3 regions of the Diaphorobacter sp. ED-3 genome follow, and region 3 is predicted to be linked to each of the others. Evidence: riboswitches for the same ligand, from Rfam matches in the RefSeq annotation. Region 3 holds a riboswitch; each other region holds the start of a gene.

Region 1 (5,989 bases), 820 kb from region 3:
CGCCTGGTTCGAGGCCCAGTGGGGCCGCGAGGCCTGGGCCGCGCTCGACAAGATCCCGCGCCTGCAGTGGATGGACTACCTGCGCTGGTACCGCCGCGTGACGCAGGCCGACGTGCGCAATGAACACACCGTCACCGCCGTGCACCCACGCGCCGAAGGCCTGGTGGCGGTGGACGTGCAGGCCCCCGCCGGCCACGCCACCTGGCTGGCGCGCCGCGTGGTGCTGGCCACGGGCCGCGACGGCCTGGGCGGCCCGCAGATCCCTGCCTTCATGCACGGCGTGCGCCACGCCGCACAGGGCGGCCTGTGGGCGCATTCGTCCGATGTGCTGGACTACGCCACGCTCAAGGGCAAGCGCGTGGGCGTGATCGGCATGGGCTCGTCCGCCATGGACAGCGCCGGCACGGCGCTGGAATGCGGCGCCGCCAGCGTGGACCTGATCGCGCGCCGCGCGGTGATGCCCACGGTGAACAAGTCCAAGGGCTCGGGCGTGCCCGGCCTCACGCAGGGGCACCACGACCTGCCCGACGCATGGAAGTGGCGCATCCGCCATTACATCAACGTGCAGCAGGTGCCGCCGCCGCACGGCAGCACGCTGCGCGTGTCGCGGCACGCCCATGCGTTCTTCCACTTCGGTTGCGCGGTGCAGGGCGTCACGCAGGTGGGCGACGCGCTGCACGTGGCGACGGCCAAGGGCACGTTTGCGTTCGACTTCCTGGTCCTCGCCACAGGCTTCGTGATCGACTGGGCACAAAAGCCCGAGTTCGCGCCGTTTGCGCGCCATGTGCGCACCTGGGGCGAGCGCTACCAGCCGCCCGCCGGCGATGAAGACCGCGAACTGTCCGACTCGCCCGACCTCGGCCCGGTGTTCGAATTCCGCGAGAAAGCCGCCGGCGCCTGCCCTGGCCTGGACCGCATCCACTGCTTCTGCTACCCGGCGGCGCTGTCACACGGCACGGTGTCGGGCGACATCCCCGCCATCAGCGACGGCGCACGGCGCCTGGCCAGCGGCATCGCCGGCCTGCTGTACCGCGAGGACGTGGAGCACCACTTCGCCGCGCTGCAGGCCTATGCCGAGCCCGAACTGCTCGGCGACGAATGGACGCCCGCCGACACCTCCCAACGCATCCTGCCTTCGCCATGACCGACACCATCGACCAACTCGCCCGCCTGGGCCATGCCCCCCATGCCCAGGCCGCGCGCCAACAGCGCGCCAAGGCCATCACCGCCACCCAGGCCTGCGAAGACCTGCTGCTCGCGCCCGCACTGCCCGGGGGCCTGGCGCTGGCCGAGCGCCTGTCCGTGGCCCAGGCCGTGGCGGCCGCCAGCGGCGTGGCAACGCTGGCCGACCATTACGGCGCGCGCCTGGCCGGCCTGCCAGCCCCGCTGGCGGATGCGCGCTGGCAAGCCATCACGCATTTCACGCAGCTGCTGGCCACGCAGCCCGCCGCGGCCGACCGCGCGGCCCTGCTCGCCCTGCCCCAGGCGGGCCTCGCCACGCCGGACGTGGTGCTGCTCGCGCAGCTCATCGGCTTCGTGGCCTACCAGGCGCGGTTGGTGGCCGGCGTGGCGGCGCTGGCCACCCTCGGCCCCGCGGGCACCGCAGCCGCGCCGGTCGCACCCGCCACGCCAGAAGCGCCCTTCGTGCACCCCGCCAACCTGCCCCCGCCCGGCGAGCCGCTGCGCCTGGCCGGCTACACCAGCGAGACGCTGGACTGGAAGGCCTGGCTGCCCGTGGTGGACCCCGCAACCGCCAGCGCCGAGCAGAACGCCGTGCTGGACGCCAGCCACCCCAAGGCACGCACGTCGGACTTCTACCTCGTGCTGGCGCACCAGCCCCGCGTGCTCGCCGAGCGCTCGGAGGCGTTCAACGCCATCATGTACGCGCCTGGCGGCCTGCCGCGCGCAGAGCGCGAGGTGGCCACCACCGTGGTCTCGCGCATCAACGGCTGCGTGTACTGCGCGTCGGTGCATGCGCAGCGCTTCGAGCAGCTGGCCAAGCGCAACGACGTGATCGCGCAGATCTTCGCCGACCCCGACAGCGCCGGCACCAACGCCCGCGAACGCGCCCTGGCGCAGGCCAGCGCCGCGCTCACGCGCGCGCCCGGTGCATTCGGGCCGCAGCACATCGCGCCGCTGCGCGCCGCGGGCCTGAGCAACCTGGAAATCCTGGACACGGTGCACGCCGCCGCGCTGTTCGCCTGGGCCAACCGCCTCATGCTCAACCTGGGCGAAGCGGTCTACCCCTGAGCATGCACGCAGCGCCCCGCCCTGAGAGCGTGTTCATGGTCTGAGGGTTAGCCCGCTGGGGACGCCGCGCCCGCGCCGCTACGATGGCCGGCGCAGGAGAGCAAACGGCTGCATGCCGTTTCACCGAAGGCGCAAACTCCCATACACGCTCAGGTTCCGTACTGCACACCCACACAGCCGTCTGGAGAGCCGCCACGCCCGCCGTGGCGCACCGAAGGAGCAAGTGCCGCGCACGGTCCCGCGCGGCATGAATCTCTCAGGTACCAAGGACAGGGGGAGCGGCAGCCAGGCCATGTCGTGCCCGCTGTTCGCTATTCATTCAATAGCTGCTCGCGCGCGCCCTGCCTGCGCAAACCTTGAAAAAGGCTTGTAAACCATGCGCGTGATCGTTCTCGGCGCCGGCGTCGTCGGCACCACCTCTGCGTACTTCCTCCAGCAACTCGGCCACGAGGTCACCGTCATCGACCGGCAGGCTGTGCCCGGTGCGGAAACCAGCTTCGCCAACGGCGGCCAGATCTCGGTCAGCCACGCCGAGCCCTGGGCCAACCCCGGCGCGCCGCTCAAGGTGCTGCAGTGGCTGGGCAAAGAGGATGCGCCGCTGTTGTTTCGCCTGCGCGCGGACATGCGCCAGTGGCTTTGGGGCCTGCAATTCCTGCGCGAATGCACGCCCGCGCGCACGCGCCACAACATCGAGCAGATCGTGAGCCTGGGCAGCTACAGCCGCAGCACGCTGCAGCAACTGCGCACCGACACGGGCCTGCAGTACGACCAGCGCACGCAGGGCATCCTGCACTTCTACACCAGCGCCCAGGAGTTCGACGCCGCGCTGGCGCCCGCCGAGCAGATGCGTGCGCTGGGCTGCCACCGCCGCGTGGTGGATGCCGACGAGGCCGTGCGCATCGAGCCGGCCCTGGCCCACGTCCGCCCGCAGCTGGCGGGCGCCACCTACACGGCGGAGGACGAGTCCGGTGACGCCCACCTGTTCACGCGCGCGCTGGCCGGCGTGGCCCAGGCCGCGGGCGTGCAATTCCGCCTGGGTTGCCACATCACCGCGCTGCACCCGGCGGGCGGCGCCATCGACCATGTGGAGGTCACCAACGAGGCCGGCGGCTACGAGCGCTTGCGCGGCGACGCCTACGTGCTGGCGCTGGGCGCATTCAGCCCGCTGCTGGCCCAGCCCCTGGGCCTGCGCCTGCCGATCTACCCGGCCAAGGGCTATTCGGTGACGCTGCCGGTGCGCGACACGGCCGCCGCCTACCAGGTGAGCCTGACGGACGACGAGTACAAGCTGGTCTTCTCGCGCTACACCAGCGCGCAGGGCGACCGGCTGCGCATCGCGGGGACGGCCGAGCTCAACGGCTACGAGCGCGCACTGAACGCCGTGCGCTGCGAAGCCATCGTGCGGCGCGTGGAGCAGCTCTTTCCCGGCGCGGGCGATGCGAGCCAGGCGCAGTTCTGGAGCGGCCTGCGCCCCGCCACGCCGAGCAACGTGCCGCTGATCGGCAAGACGCGCTACGGCAACCTGTTCCTGAACACCGGCCACGGCACGCTGGGCTGGACCCACGCCTGCGGCTCGGGCAAGTCCATCGCGCGCATCGTGAGCGGGCTGGAGCCGGAGCTGGACTTCGCGTTCTGCGGCCTGCCGCGCCCTGCTGCGGCGCCCCGCCCCGCCGTCATCGGCGTTTGAGCAAGCGCCACGGCGCTATGCATTGCATAGCTGCTTGCGCTTGGTGGACGGGCGCTAGAGGCCAAAAAGGCTTATAAAGCCCCGTCCGGCGCGACGAACACCGTCAGCACGCCCGTGTAGCCATAGAGCCGGTGCGCGGCGATTTCGCCGCCGGCGAAGAAGCCCGCCAGGGGCACGTCGCCCAGCGCATGGCGCACGATCTGCAGCTCGGCGCTGGGCCCACCGAAGTGCGGCCCGCCGCGGCCCGAGCAACTCACATACAGCGCACCGCAAATGCGCCGGCCGCCCGTCGGCTCGGCATGCGGCGCGCTGCCTGCGGCGGGCAGCGCCTGCGCCTCTTCGAGCTGGGGCGATAGCTCCTCACGGATCTCGGCGCAGATGCGCATCAGGTCGGCACGGGCCGCGCCGACGTTGCGCTGGCAGAAGGCCAGGCGCATGCCCACCTCGACATGGTCACCCAGCGCCACGCCGCTGCGCGTCGCGTCCAGCCCGACGATGTGGCGCACGCGCGTGTCGGCGCCAAAGTGGCCCGTGCGCTGGCGCTGCGGTGCGTCCGCGTCCTCCAGCCCTGCCAGCGTGGCGCGCACGGCGCGCAGCGCGGCCTGGGCGTCGCCCTGCAGCGTCACGCCCAGCGTGTCCAGCAGCACGTCCAGCGCGGGCTCGCCGTCCAGCTCCAGCACCACGTTGTCCTGCGCGGCGGTGATGACCGCCTGCGCGCCGATGGGCTGGCAGCCCTGCGTGACGCGCGAGACCAGTTCCACCTGCGCATCAAAGGCCACGCCCGACAGGCCGCCGTGCAGCACGCCGTCGCCCTCGCCGCCGGCGGGCAGCGCCAGCTGCACCTGCGCCCCGCGGCTGGCCACCACGCCGCCAAACAGGTAGCCGCTACTGGTGCGGCCCGCCATCTCGGCCACCAGGTCCGCCAGTTCGGGTGTCTGCCCGTCCGCATGCACCAGCGCCGTGTGGGCCGCAAAGCCCGCCCCGGCCGCATCGCCGTGCGCCAGCGGCGCCACGCCCGAGAACACGCGGTAGTGCGCGCGCGGCAGGTCGCACAGCATCAGCGAGAGCGCGGGTTCATCGAAATATTCGACATTGTTGCCCGCCACGCCCACGCCGACCGCGCCTGCCCAGTCGGTGACCGTCGGCAGTTCGCGCCGCAGCAGGTCCAGCAGGGCCGCGGCATCGTCCGCGTAGTGGTCGGTGATGTAGAGCAGCCCCAGCGTGGGTGCACTGGCGTACTGGGGCAGCGCCATCTGCGCCCGCAGTTGCGCCAGCACCAGCACCGCGGCCATGTGCCACTGCGGATGGGTGGCGTGTGCGTTGGGAAAGAGTCTCATGTGTCAGCCCTGCGATGGGGTACAGGCGCCGCCGCGCAGCTCAACCTGCCGGCCGCCGCGTGCGGGACGCGGCAGCCTTTGGGGTGGGCGATGGTGCGGGGGCACGCTTGGCGCCCGCGCTGGCCGCGGCAGTCCGCTTGGCGGCCGGACGTGCCTTGTCGTTGGCCTTGTCGTTGGCCTTGCCGCCCGGTTGGGTCGCCGGCCGGGCGGCCGCCTTTGCGGAAGGCTTCCTGGCGGCAGGGGCGGGCGTTGCCGCAGGCGCCGCACCGGCGGCCTGCGCCGCCGCGCGCATGCCATGCATGCCCTGCGCGGCCATCTGCGTCGCCATGCTGGAGGCGGTCTTGAGTGCGCCGCTGGCCATCTCGCGCGTGGCGTCGAAGGCCGCCTGGTGCGTGCCCGCATCCCGCAGGGCATGCGCCGCGATCTGCTGGAACTGGCTGGTCAGCGCACCCCACCATTGCATCGGGTCGGCCACGCCCTTGGTCTGCTCGGGCGCTGCTTCATCGTCCGGTGGTGTTCGCGCGCTACGCGCCGCCGAGGCGTCGTTTGCAGGGGATTGCGCCTCCGGTGCGGGCGCGGGCGGAGAGGTGAACGGGAACGCGGACGGTGGCTCGGCGGCTCGTGCGGCGGGCCGCTCCTTGTCCTGGCCTGCTGCGGCGCCGAAGCTCGCGGCCAGGTCGCCCATCGCCACGTTCATATCCTGCAGCGTGGCCAG
Region 2 (5,989 bases), 2.0 Mb from region 3:
TGGGCGTGCCCCTGCGCCGCGTGGTAGGCCTTGATGGCCAGCAGGCCGGCGTATTCGCCCTGGCTGCCTGCGTTGGGCTGCAGGCTGATGCCGGCGTAGCCCGTGGCCTGGCACAGCCAGGCGCGCAGTTGCTCGTCGAGCAGGCGGTAGCCTTCGAGCTGGTCGGCCGGGGCGAACGGGTGCACTTGGGCGAACTCGGGCCAGGTGATGGGGATCATCTCGCTGGTGGCGTTGAGCTTCATGGTGCACGAGCCCAGCGGGATCATGGTGCGGTCCAGCGCCAGGTCCTTGTCGGACAGCTGGCGGATGTAGCGCAGCATGCCGGTTTCGGAATGGTGGGTGTTGAACACCGGGTGCGCCATGAAGCGGCTGGTGCGCGCCAGAGCATCCGGGAACAGCGCCGGTGCGCCGGCCGCGTCCATCGCCTCGATAGTGGGCAGTTGCTGGCCGTCCCGCGCAAAGATCTTCCACAGCAGCTCGATATCGGCGCGGGTGGTGGTCTCGTCCAGCGAGATGCACAGGTATTCATTCCAGGCTTTTCGCAGGTTTGCGCCCATCTGGACTGCGCGAGCAGCTATTGAATCCGTAGCATCCTTGGTGTGCAGGCTGAGTGTGTCGAAGGCCGAGCCATGGTGGCGGCTGGTGAACCCCAGCTGCGCCAGGCCGCGGCTCAGGATGGCGGTGAAGCGCGCCACGCGGCGGGCGATGCGCGTGAGGCCCTCGGGGCCGTGGTACACGGCGTACATGCTGGCGATCACGGCCGGCAGCACCTGGGCCGTGCAGATGTTGCTCGTGGCCTTTTCGCGGCGGATGTGCTGCTCCCGCGTTTGCAGCGCCAGGCGGTAGGCAGGCTTGCCGTGCACGTCCACGCTCACGCCCACCAGGCGGCCGGGCAGACTGCGCTTGAATTCGTCGCGGCAGGCCATGAAGGCGGCGTGCGGTCCGCCGGCGCCCATGGGCATGCCAAAGCGCTGGGTGGAGCCCACCACGATGTCGGCGTCCCACTCGCCGGGGGCCTTGAGCAGCGTGAGCGCCAGCAGGTCGGTAGCGAAGATGGCGGCGGCCTGCTTGGCGTGGATGGCGTCCACGTCGGCCTGCCAGTCCTGCACCCAGCCGCTGCTGGCAGGGTACTGGATGAGGGCGGCGAAGAAGTCGCCGGCCAGGGCCGCCTGCCATTCCTCCTGGGAATTGGCCACCACCACGGTGATGCCGATGGGGGCGGCGCGGGTCTGGATGACTTCGATGGTCTGCGGGTGCGCATCGCCTGCCACGATGAAGACGTCGCTCTTGGACTTGACCGAGCGCTTGGCCAGCGTCATGGCCTCGGCGGCAGCGGTGGCCTCGTCGAGCATGGAGGCGTTGGCGATGGGCATGGCCGTGAGGTCGCACACCATGGTCTGGAAGTTGAGCAGCGCCTCCATGCGGCCCTGGGAGATCTCGGCCTGGTAGGGCGTGTAGGCCGTGTACCAGGCAGGGTTTTCCAGTACGTTGCGCAGGATGACGCCCGGCGTGTGCGTGCCGTAGTAGCCCTGGCCGATGAAGCTCTTGAGGATGCGGTTCTTCGACGCAATGGCCTGGAGTTCAGCCAGCGCTGCGGCCTCGGTGGCCGGCGCGGGCAGGTCCATGGGGCGCTGGCGCGCAATGGAGCGCGGCACGATGGAATCAATGAGCGCTCGGCGCGAGGCCTCGCCGATCACCGACAGCATGTGTGCTTCGTCGGCGGCGTCGATGCCAATGTGGCGGGGCAGGAATTCAGCGGCGTTTTCAAGCGCCGCCAGGGGCAGGGGGGAGGGCATCTGCATGGCGAGGGACCAGTCTCAAGAGCGATGGGGCGGTGCGGCGGCGCCGTGTGCACGGCGCCGCGGGTGCATCAGGCGTTCTGGGCGAAGGCGGTATAGGCCGTTTCGTCCATCAGGCCGGCGAGCTGGCCGGCGTCGCTGAGCTTGACCTTGAAGAACCAGCCGGCGCCCAGCGGGTCGGAGTTGGCCAGGGACGGGTCGGCGCGCAAGGCCTCGTTGACCTCGACGATTTCGCCGGACACGGGCATGTAGACATCGGCAGCGGCCTTGACGGACTCGACCACACCGGCCACGTCGCCCTGGGCAAAGGTGGTGCCCACCGCGGGCAGGTCCACGAACACCACATCGCCCAACGCATCCTGCGCGTGGACGGTGATGCCGACGACGGCCGCGGCCGGGTCGGCTGCGTTGATCCATTCATGGTCTTTGGAAAACTGGATGCTCATGAGGGGCTCCGGGAAGAAGAGGTGGAAGGAAAAGGTTTGAGAGTGGTCAGCCCGCACTGTAGCCGGGCTGACCTGGGCGCGGTGGCAGTTCGCCGTGGTGAATTCAGCCGCGGTAGTAGCGTGTGGGAACAAAGGGCGTGGCAGCCACTTCCATGGGCACGGCCTTGCCGCGCACCATGGCGTTCACACGGGTGCCGGGGGCGGCATGGGCGGGCATTACGTAGGCCAGGGCGATGGGCTTGTCGGCAGTGGGGGCCAGCAGGCCGCTGGTGACTTCGCCGATGCGCTCGCCCGACTCGTTTTGCAACTCGGTGTGCTCACGCACGGGCACGCGCTCCAGCGCCACCAGGCCCACGCGCTTGCGCGTGAGGGTGGCCGGGCTGTCGATCTGGGCCAGCATCTTGTCGGCACCGGGAAAACCGCCAGCGCGCGCGCCGCCTGTACGGCGCACCTTCTGGATGGCCCAGTTCAGGCCGGCTTCGGGTGGGGTGGTGGTGGTGTCGATGTCGTTGCCATATAGGCACAAGCCGGCTTCCAGGCGCAGCGAATTGCGTGCGCCCAGGCCGATGGGCTTGACCTCGGGCTGGGCCAGCAGCGTGCGCGCCAGGGCCTCGGCCTGCGTGGCGGGCACCGAGATCTCGAAGCCGTCCTCTCCGGTGTAGCCGCTGCGCGTCACGAAGCACTGCGCCCCGGCGATGTCGAAATGCCCGCCGGTCATGAACACCAGTTTGTCCACGCCTGGTGCCAGACGCGCGAGCACCGCAGCCGCCTGTGGGCCCTGCAGCGCGAGCAGGGCCTGGTCGGGCATGGGAATCACCTGGCAGCGTTGGCCGATGCGCTCCTGGATGTGGGCAATGTCGCCCACCTTGCAGGCGCCGTTGACGATCACGAAGAGTTCGCCCTGAGCCATGCGGAAGAACATGAGGTCGTCGATGATGCCGCCCTCGTCATTGAGGAGCAGGCCGTAGCGCTGCTTGCCCACGGGCAGGTCGACCACGTCCACGGGCATCAGCGTCTCGAATGCTGCTGCGGCGTCAGGGCCGACCAGCTTGAGCTGCCCCATGTGCGACACGTCAAACAGGCCGGCCGCCGTGCGCGTGTGGTGGTGCTCGGCCATCAGGCCCATGGGGTATTGCACGGGCATGGAGTAGCCGGCGAAGGGCACCATGCGGGCGCCCAGTTCGATGTGCAGGGCGTTGAGGGGAGTGGTGAGCAGGTCGGACATGGCGGACATGGCAATGGGCGAAGGCAAATGGTGGAGCGATCTCTCGATCGCCGATTTGCCCCGCTGTCCGCTTTACCTGAGAGATTCACCCCGCCTGCATGGCATGTCGCGGGGCTTGCTCCTTCGGTGGGCCGCATGCTGCTGCGGCCTCTCTCCAGCAAGGGAAACACCCGCATCCCTGCGGGCGTGTCGCCAGTCCTTTTGCCTGAGCGTTCGGCTGCTGCCTGCGCCTTCGGCGGCCCGGCCCTGGGGGGCGCGGACTCTCTCCTGACGGGACGGATTCTATCTATTTTGCGTACACGAGATCACGCAGGGCCAGTGAAAGCGATGGCACGTAGGTGATGACCAGGAGGCACAGCAGGACCACGCCCACGAACGGCAACAGGTGGGCGACGATGCGATCCAGGGAGATGCGCGCCACCGTGCATGCCGCGAACAGGTTCACGCCAAAGGGCGGCGTGATCATGCCGAGCGCCAGGTTCACCACCATGATCAGCCCGAAGTGCACCGGGTCCACGCCGAAGTGCTGGGCCACCGGCGCCAGGATCGGCGCCAGCACGATGATGGCGGCGCTGGTCTCGATGAACATGCCGATCACGAACAGCGCGGCATTCACGCCCAGCAGGAACAGCGCGGGCGACTGCAGCACCTCCTGCAGCCAGCGGCCGATGGCGTCCGGCACGCCAGCGCGCGTGATGAGGAAGGCAAACAGGCCCGCATTGGCAATGATGAACATGATCACCGCCGACGAGATGGCCGACTTGCGCAGGATGGCGAACAGGTCCGCGACGCGGATCTCGCGGTAGATCAGCATGCCCACCACCAGCGCGTAGAACACGGCCACGGCAGAGGCCTCGGTGGGCGTGAACACGCCGCCGTAGATGCCGCCCAGGATGATGACTGGCATCAGCAGTGCCCAGCCCGCCTGCAGCAGCGCGCGGCCGAAGGGCATGCGCCCGTCGCCGTCATGCTTGCCCCAGCCCTTGTACTTGCAATACACCCAGACGAACAGCATCAGCGCACCGCTGATGAGGATGCCGGGGCCGAAGCCGGCAATGAACAGCTCACCAATCGACACCTCGGCCGCCACACCGTACAGGATCATGGGGATGGATGGAGGGATGATCACACCCAGCTCGGCACTGGTGGCCTGCAGCGCGGCCGCGTAGCTGGTGGGGTAGCCATGCTTGATGAGCGCAGGAATCAGGATGGCGCCGATGGCGAACGTGGTCGCCACCGATGACCCTGAGACGGCCGCGAAGATCATGCAGGTGAGCACGCAGGTCATGGGCAGGCCGCCCTGCACGCCGCCCACGATGCTCTTGGCAAACTCCACGAGCCGTCGCGAGATGCCGCCGGTCTCCATGAGGTTGCCCGCCAGGATGAAGAACGGAATGGCTGCGAGCGGAAACTTGTTGATGGAGGCGAACATCTCCTTCACGGAGATCAGCATGTTGGCGTTCGCCACCTGGATGCCCAGGATGGAGGCCAGCCCGATGGAGACGGCCACGGAGATGGTGAGCGCGAAGCACAGCACCATGGTGGAGATCATGACCGTGGTCATAGGGCCCCAACGCGCGTCATTTCATGTACCCGCCGCCCCCCGAGGGGGCCGCTCGCTTGCTTGAGGCGGCTCTGCGCGGCGCTCATTGGGCAGTCTCCAGTTCATGGCGCTGCGGGTCGATCAGATTGCCCACGATGCCGAGGATGCTGAACAGCCCACCCACGGGCATGGCCAGATAGGCCCAGAACATCGAAACCGACTCCAGCCCTGCCATCGACTGCACGCCGCCGCGGCGCGCGTAGTCCCACCCCCACCAGATGATCACGGCGATGAGCGCCAGCGCTGCCAGGCACACCACCCAGTCCAGCACGCGGCGCAGCGGGCGCGGGCTCCAGCGGTAGAGCACGTCGACGCTGACCATGGCGCCCTGCCGGAATGCCATGGGAATCGCCAGAAACACCATCCAGATCAGGCTGAAGCGGATCAGCACCTCGGTCCACTCGGCCGGCTCTTCGAAAACGAAACGCATCAGGATCTGGAACATGCCGAGCGCCGAGGCCAGCGCCAGCATGGCGCAGGCGCCCCACATGGCGACGGCGGTGCTCCAGCGCTCGCAGGAGAGGAAGAAGGTTTTCATGCGCACTCACGAAAATATGAATAAAAACGCCCGTGGCACATGATCCACGGGCGGTAGCAGCTACTGAAAAGTGAGCGTCACTTGTAGTTGCGGATCTTGTCGAGGTTGGCCTTGCCGAACTCTTTCTCGAACTGCGCGTTCACGGGCGCGAGCGCGGCGACAAACTTGGACTTGTCCAGATCGTCGATCACCGTCATGCCCTTGGCGCGCAGGTCGGCCACGCCCTTGGCGTCGTCCTCGTCCACGCGAGCGCGGTTGGCCTTGGTGCCCTCCTTGGCGGCGTCGATGAAGGCCTGCTTGTCCGCGGGTGAGAGCTTGTCGAACACCGCCTTGTTCATCACGAAGATGCAGGGCGAGTACACGTGACCCGTCAGCGAG
Region 3 (5,989 bases):
GCACCATCCTGAGGTTTCGCCATCGGCTGGAGAAACATAAGCTGGCCGATCAGATTCTGGCCACCGTCAATGATCTGCTGGCAGCCCAGGGCTTGCTGCTCAAGGCCGGAACAGCCGTGGATGCCACCTTGATTGCAGCACCGAGTTCCACCAAGAACAAGGGCAGAAAGCGCGATCCAGAGATGCACTCCAGCCAAAAGGGCAACGAGTGGCACTTTGGCATGAAGGCCCATATCGGCGTGGACGCGGACTCTGGGCTGGTGCACACCGTCATCGGCACCTCGGGCAACGTGTCTGATGTGGTGGAAGGCAACAGTTTGCTCCATGGTCAGGAGACAGACGTCTTTGGGGATGCGGGCTACCAAGGCGCACACAAGCGCCCCGATGCCAGCAAAGACGTCACTTGGCATGTGGCGATGCGCCCAGGCAAACGCAAAGAGCTGGACAAAGAGAACAACCCCGTTGATGCGCTCATAGACCAAGTGGAGAAGATCAAGGCCAGCATCCGGGCCAAGGTGGAACACCCCTTCAGGGTGATCAAACGACAGTTTGGCTATACCAAGGTGCGTTACCGGGGGCTCAAGAAGAACACGTTGCAGCTCAAGACGCTGTTTGCACTATCGAACCTGTGGATGGTGCGCCACCAACTGCTGGCGGCGCAGGGATGAGTGCGTCTGCAAACAGGCCAGAGGCCGCAAAAGCGGCGCGAATGACCAGAAATGGCGTGAGAAATGGCGCGAAGACGCGAGCAAAACGGCTGCAATTGCGCCATCTAAAAAAACGGACCGGTAGCACTTACTAATCCGAGTTGTTCAGGACATCCTTAGACGCTTTGCTTAGTGCGCGAATCAAAAAAATTTTTTTGAGACCATGCACTGACATCGAACTGTGACAGCCCTAATTATTCGAGCTCAATTTTTAAAGTCGAACTGTTGTAGACCAGTAGCCTATAAAATTAAAAACGTGGAATTTACAGTGCGATTGAATTTGCTTTAGCTATGAAAACTTTAAATTGGTGACATAAATTTTCAATGTATTTACTTCAATCATGGGGGGACACCCTACATTTGATAGTCGAGTTGTTAGCGACCGCTGCATTTGCGTTGTCTGGACTGATGAAAGCTGCGGGTAAAAAGCTCGATGCGGTGGGCATTTGTGTTGTGGCTTTTCTGGCAGCTTTTGGAGGTGGCACCTTGCGCGACTTGCTGCTTGATCAACGCCCGTTTTTTTGGGTGCAACATACCGAAATGCTTTGGGGCGTATTGGCCTTGTGCGTATTTGCTATGGTCTTCATGCGACAGCGGCATTTTGAAGTAACTGAAAGAACAATACTCTGGCCCGACGCGCTGGGCTTGGGACTATTTACTGCGACGGGAGTTCACCTCGCCTTGCAGTCACTCATGCCGCCAGTAGTCGCCGTCTTAATGGGCCTGATCACGGGTGTTTTTGGTGGTGTGCTGCGTGACATGGTTTGCAATGAAATTCCCACGGCTTTCAAAGACCACCGCCCCTACGCGGTGTGTTCTTTTGCTGGTGGCTGGACTTACGTGGTCCTTTGGACATTAGATGCTCCAGACTGGATGGCCTTACTGGGGTGCTTATTTGTTACTGTGTGCCTTCGCGCACTGGCACTGTGGCGCAACTGGCAACTGCCGGCTTGGCGGGCTTGAATGTTAAAAAACTATAACCAATGATGAGGTTGTTTAATTTTTTAGAAAATCACCAACTAAGTTAAGAAAAAAAGCAGTAGAGAGCCGCAAGACCCCTACTGCTTATTATTTTGAACTCTAAATGTTGCCAGCAGCAACTGCATGCAAGTTCATTGAATATCCTGATTTCTTTGCTGCAGCTTTGACGATGGTGTCTGACACCAGCTCAGCTGTCACGGCTGATAACGTCCAACCCAAGTGCCCATGCCCGGTGTTGTAAAAAACATTGGGAGTTCTACCTTGACCCACCCGAGGCATCATGTTGGGCATCATAGGGCGCAAGCCTGCCCAAGGCACTACAGAGCGTGTGTTAACGCGGGGAAAACATTGTTCCACCCATTCAATCAATGGGCGGATGCGGTCTGCGCGAATGTCACGGTTCACGCCATTGAATTCGGCAGTGCCTGCAACGCGGAAACGGTTGAGGCCTAAGCGGCTGGTGACCAACTTGGTTTCGTCATCCAGTAAGCTCACGGTGGGGGCACCCAATTGACTTTCTTCATCGTTCAAGTTGACGGTGATGGAGTAGCCTTTGACGGGGTAGATGTTCACGCGATCGCCTAGCTGAGCTGCAAAGTCACGGCTGCCCACTCCTGCACACACCACCACGCTATCAAAGGTATGCAGGCTTGGGGTGGCGTCTTGTTGTGTCACGGTGATGACAGCTTGTTGGCCATCGCTTTGAATCGACGTCACATCTTGACCATACAGCGTGTGCACGCCGAGTCGTGATGCCGCATTTGCTAGTCCATTGGTGAATTTGTGAATGTCTCCCGTGGAATCGCTCTCAGTGAAGTAGCCACCGTAGTAGGTGCCTGCCAATGTCGGCTCGATGGCTTTCATTTCAGCTGGGGTCACGGCATAGCGAGGTAGGCCCCCCTTGGCCAGCATGACTGACACTTTGCCTGCATGGTCGAACCCTTTTTTGTCACGGTAAATGTGCAGGATGCCTTCCTTCTTCAGGTCGAAATCAATGCCTTCTTCCTGCGCCCAAGTAAACAAGTGTTTGCGGGCTGCGACTGCTAAGCGAGCTGTCTCAACCGTGTTGCGCTCGTAATGGGGCATCGCAGCAATGAACTCTGCAAACCAGGAGAGTTTGTGCCACGTAGGTGCTGGGTTGACCAGCAGCGGCGCATCACTTTTGAGCATCCACTTTAGCCCTTTGAGGATGGTGGACCAATGCGTCCAAACTTCTGCATTAGATGCAGAGAGTTGCCCTCCGTTTGCGAATGATGTTTCCATCGCAGCATAGCGATGGCGTTCAAACAAGGTAACGGAAAAGCCGCGTTTTGCCAAGGCATAAGCTGTTGTGACGCCCGTGATGCCGCCGCCAATAACTGCGATTGTTTTCATAGTGAATGAGCTTTCAAAAACGTCAAAGTGTTGAGCACCAACAAGCCCTGTGCATGGCTGGTGCACCCCCTCTGTTTAGAACCTGAGAGATTCGTGGTCCATCGTGTTCAATGCAACCACTTGCTCCTGCGGTGTGCCGGGTGACTAAGACCAGCAACTCTTCAGAGATATCAACGATTCAAACCGGTCCTTTTGCCTGAGAGTTTCCGGGGTGGTTGCTCCTTCGGCGTCGCGATTTAACGCGATCTCTCCCGATCTGAATTTCATAAAAAAACTACGCCAGAAAGCGCTCAGTCAACGCGACCCAGAACGCAGCACCCACAGGTATGTTGCGGTCTTCAAAATCGTAATTGGGGTTGTGCACCATGCAGGCCCCGTGACCTCCGTTAGTTGCATCGCCATTCCCGATGAATAGATAGCTGCCTGGCACTTTGTCGAGCATGTAGGCGAAGTCTTCACTGGCGGTGAGCGGTTCAGTTTGGAGCACCACGTTATCTGCGCCTACCAACGCCACCGCCACTTCGCGGGCTATTCCCGTCTCAATAGGGGTATTGACCAGCACCGGGTAACCGGGCAAAAACTCGACTTTTGCGGTCACGCCAAAACTTTTCGCCTGTAACTCAACGAGCTCCACAATGCGATTGCGCAACAACTCTCGCACATCCCGATCCAGCGCCCGTACGCTAAGCTTTAACGTGGCGTTTTGGGGGATGACGTTGTTGACCACACCCGACTGAAAAGAGCCGACCGTGATCACGGCCATGTGCAGTGGGGGTACGTTGCGTGAAACGATGGTTTGTAGCGCCATGACAATTGCCGAACCCGCAACGACCGGGTCAGCACTCTGGTGCGGCATGGCACCATGGCCGCCTTTACCTTCAATGTGCACCAGAATGTTTTCGCTGGACGCCATGGTTGCGCCTTCGCGCAATAACAACTGACCTGGCCGAAAGCCCGGCAGGTTGTGCATGGCAAAGATTGCGTCGCAGGGGAAGCGGTCAAACAGGCCGTCTTCAATCATCTTGCGCGCCCCCCCAAGCTTTCTTCAGCGGGCTGAAAGATCAAATTCAGCGTGCCATCAAACGTGGTGGACTTTGCAATATGTTCGGCCGCAGCCAGCAGCATTGCGGTGTGTCCGTCGTGGCCGCAGGCATGCATCAAACCCGCATGGCAACTGGCATGGGGCAGCCTCAGTCCTGATCGGTGTGCGTTTGCAGCCAGGCAAGTGGCGGCATGCCGACGCGGTGGGTGAAAGCGCGGGTAAGCGCTACAGCGCTGGCGTAACCCACCATGGGCGCAATGGACTTGAGCGGCTTGCCTCGTTTGAGCAAACCCTTGACTACTGTGATGCGCCAGGCCGTGAGGTAGTCGAGCGCGGTCAGGCCCGACACCTCTCGAAAGTGATTGGCAAAGCGTGCGCGCGACATGCCTGCGGTTTCGGCCAACGATTCCAGCGTCCATGCATGGCCGGGCCGGTCGTGCATGGACGTGACCGCTTTGGACAAACGTGGGTCGCCCAGCGCCGCCAGGATGCCGGTGGTGACCGATGAAATGTCAAGCAGGTGGCGCAGCAACAAGATGAGCAGGTATTCCATCAACAGGTCCAGCGCAGCTTGCCGACCACACTTTTCGTCAAAGGCTTCCTGGAACAACAGGTCCAACGCGGGTGAAAGACTGGACGACTGGTTCAGCGGAATCACCAGCACCTCGGGCATGGCAGAGATCAGCGCGCCTCGGGCCTCGTCGCCCAGATCGACAGACGCACACACCAGGTCAACACCGTCGGCGCTATCGGGCACCAGCCGGTGGGCAGAACTCTGCGGGAAAAACAACAAACTGGGCTCTTCAACCCTGCTGGCGCGCCCATGCCGGTCGATCACGCTCATGGTGCCCCTGCGCATCAAATGCACATGGCCCACATGAGCTTCGGCCTCAAAGGCGGAGATCTGGCACAGGTTGCCCGAATAGAACACGCGTGCGCTGGGCACCGAGCGGGCAAACAAAGGTGAAAGTCGGTCCATGGCGGCGCTTGATACTTTGGGTATGCTTTCTTGTACTTTCAGTGATTATACGTATCGCACAATTCACTGGTGCATGTCGCACAGCCATTCAAAACGAGAGTTTCACCATGACACGTATCGCACCTGTATCACTTGCCCAAGCCGACGCCACCACCCAAGCCACCCTCAACGGCGTCAAGGCCAAGCTCGGCATGGTACCCAACCTGTTTGCCACCTTCGCCCAGGCTCCAGCCGCCCTGAACGGCTACCTGGCTTTCTCCGACGCACTGAGCAAAGGCCGCTTGAGCGCCGCCCAGCGCGAGTTGATCGCATTGGCCGTGGGCCAAACCAACGCTTGCCAGTACTGCTTGTCTGCACACACCCTGATCGGTAAAGGTGCTGGTTTGTCGGAAGCAGCCATCCGCGCAGCCCGAAGCGGCACCGCCGAAGGCGAACAAGACAAGGCCTTGGTTGAGCTGGCCATCAAAATCGTCCGTCAGCGTGGCGTGTTGGCCGACAGCGATCTGGCCGATGCCGCAGCAGCGGGTGTGGACCATGGCCTGGTCATCGAAGTCACCGCCAACGTGGCCCTCAACGTGTTGACCAACTACACCAACCACATTGCCGACACCGACGTCGACTTCCCAGCCGTGCCAGTCGCCCTGTAAAGCCCAGCCTCGCTGACAAGCGGGGAACGCCAACGGCCACCTCCTGGTGGTCGTTGGCGCAGGTGGCCGTGTTGCTCCTGTTGGCACACAGATGGCCTTCACTCCTGCGGCCAAGCTCGCCCTCATTGACGGCAACAACTTCTACGTCTCCTGCGAACGCGTCTTCCAGCCCTGGCTGCAAGGCCCTGGGCATCAAGTTGTGCGCGCCTTATTCCAGCTGCGCGAGTCATCCATCTCCTCGCTCATCCCCACCATGCCC

The links. Region 3 has a riboswitch for glycine ahead of PCQ86_RS02295 (D-amino acid dehydrogenase). Riboswitches for the same ligand answer to the same signal wherever they lie in the genome.
Region 1: another riboswitch for glycine. It lies ahead of PCQ86_RS18160 (D-amino acid dehydrogenase); the one in region 3 lies ahead of PCQ86_RS02295 (D-amino acid dehydrogenase).
Region 2: another riboswitch for glycine. It lies ahead of gcvT (glycine cleavage system aminomethyltransferase GcvT); the one in region 3 lies ahead of PCQ86_RS02295 (D-amino acid dehydrogenase).

What each region holds. Positions count from the first base shown of each region.
Region 1 covers NZ_CP115182.1:3,760,179-3,766,167, forward strand. Annotated here, with positions in the region: gene PCQ86_RS18150 (NAD(P)-binding domain-containing protein) at 1-1,144, shown strand, start outside; gene PCQ86_RS18155 (CMD domain-containing protein) at 1,141-2,250, shown strand; glycine riboswitch at 2,422-2,533, shown strand; gene PCQ86_RS18160 (D-amino acid dehydrogenase) at 2,627-3,937, shown strand; gene PCQ86_RS18165 (FIST signal transduction protein) at 4,009-5,274, opposite strand; gene PCQ86_RS18170 (PhaM family polyhydroxyalkanoate granule multifunctional regulatory protein) at 5,315-5,989, opposite strand, start outside.
Region 2 covers NZ_CP115182.1:2,479,912-2,485,900, reverse strand. Annotated here, with positions in the region: gene gcvP (aminomethyl-transferring glycine dehydrogenase) at 1-1,802, opposite strand, end outside; gene gcvH (glycine cleavage system protein GcvH) at 1,871-2,245, opposite strand; gene gcvT (glycine cleavage system aminomethyltransferase GcvT) at 2,349-3,479, opposite strand; glycine riboswitch at 3,524-3,638, opposite strand; glycine riboswitch at 3,658-3,750, opposite strand; gene PCQ86_RS12150 (TRAP transporter large permease) at 3,757-5,034, opposite strand; gene PCQ86_RS12145 (TRAP transporter small permease) at 5,117-5,611, opposite strand; gene PCQ86_RS12140 (TRAP transporter substrate-binding protein) at 5,689-5,989, opposite strand, start outside.
Region 3 covers NZ_CP115182.1:468,554-474,542, forward strand. Annotated here, with positions in the region: gene PCQ86_RS02285 (IS5 family transposase) at 1-668, shown strand, start outside; gene PCQ86_RS02290 (trimeric intracellular cation channel family protein) at 1,032-1,670, shown strand; gene PCQ86_RS02295 (D-amino acid dehydrogenase) at 1,788-3,062, opposite strand; glycine riboswitch at 3,124-3,236, opposite strand; glycine riboswitch at 3,237-3,326, opposite strand; partial or broken gene PCQ86_RS02300 (amidohydrolase) at 3,337-4,250, opposite strand; gene PCQ86_RS02305 (AraC family transcriptional regulator) at 4,253-5,083, opposite strand; gene PCQ86_RS02310 (carboxymuconolactone decarboxylase family protein) at 5,191-5,730, shown strand; gene PCQ86_RS02315 (hypothetical protein) at 5,930-5,989, shown strand, end outside.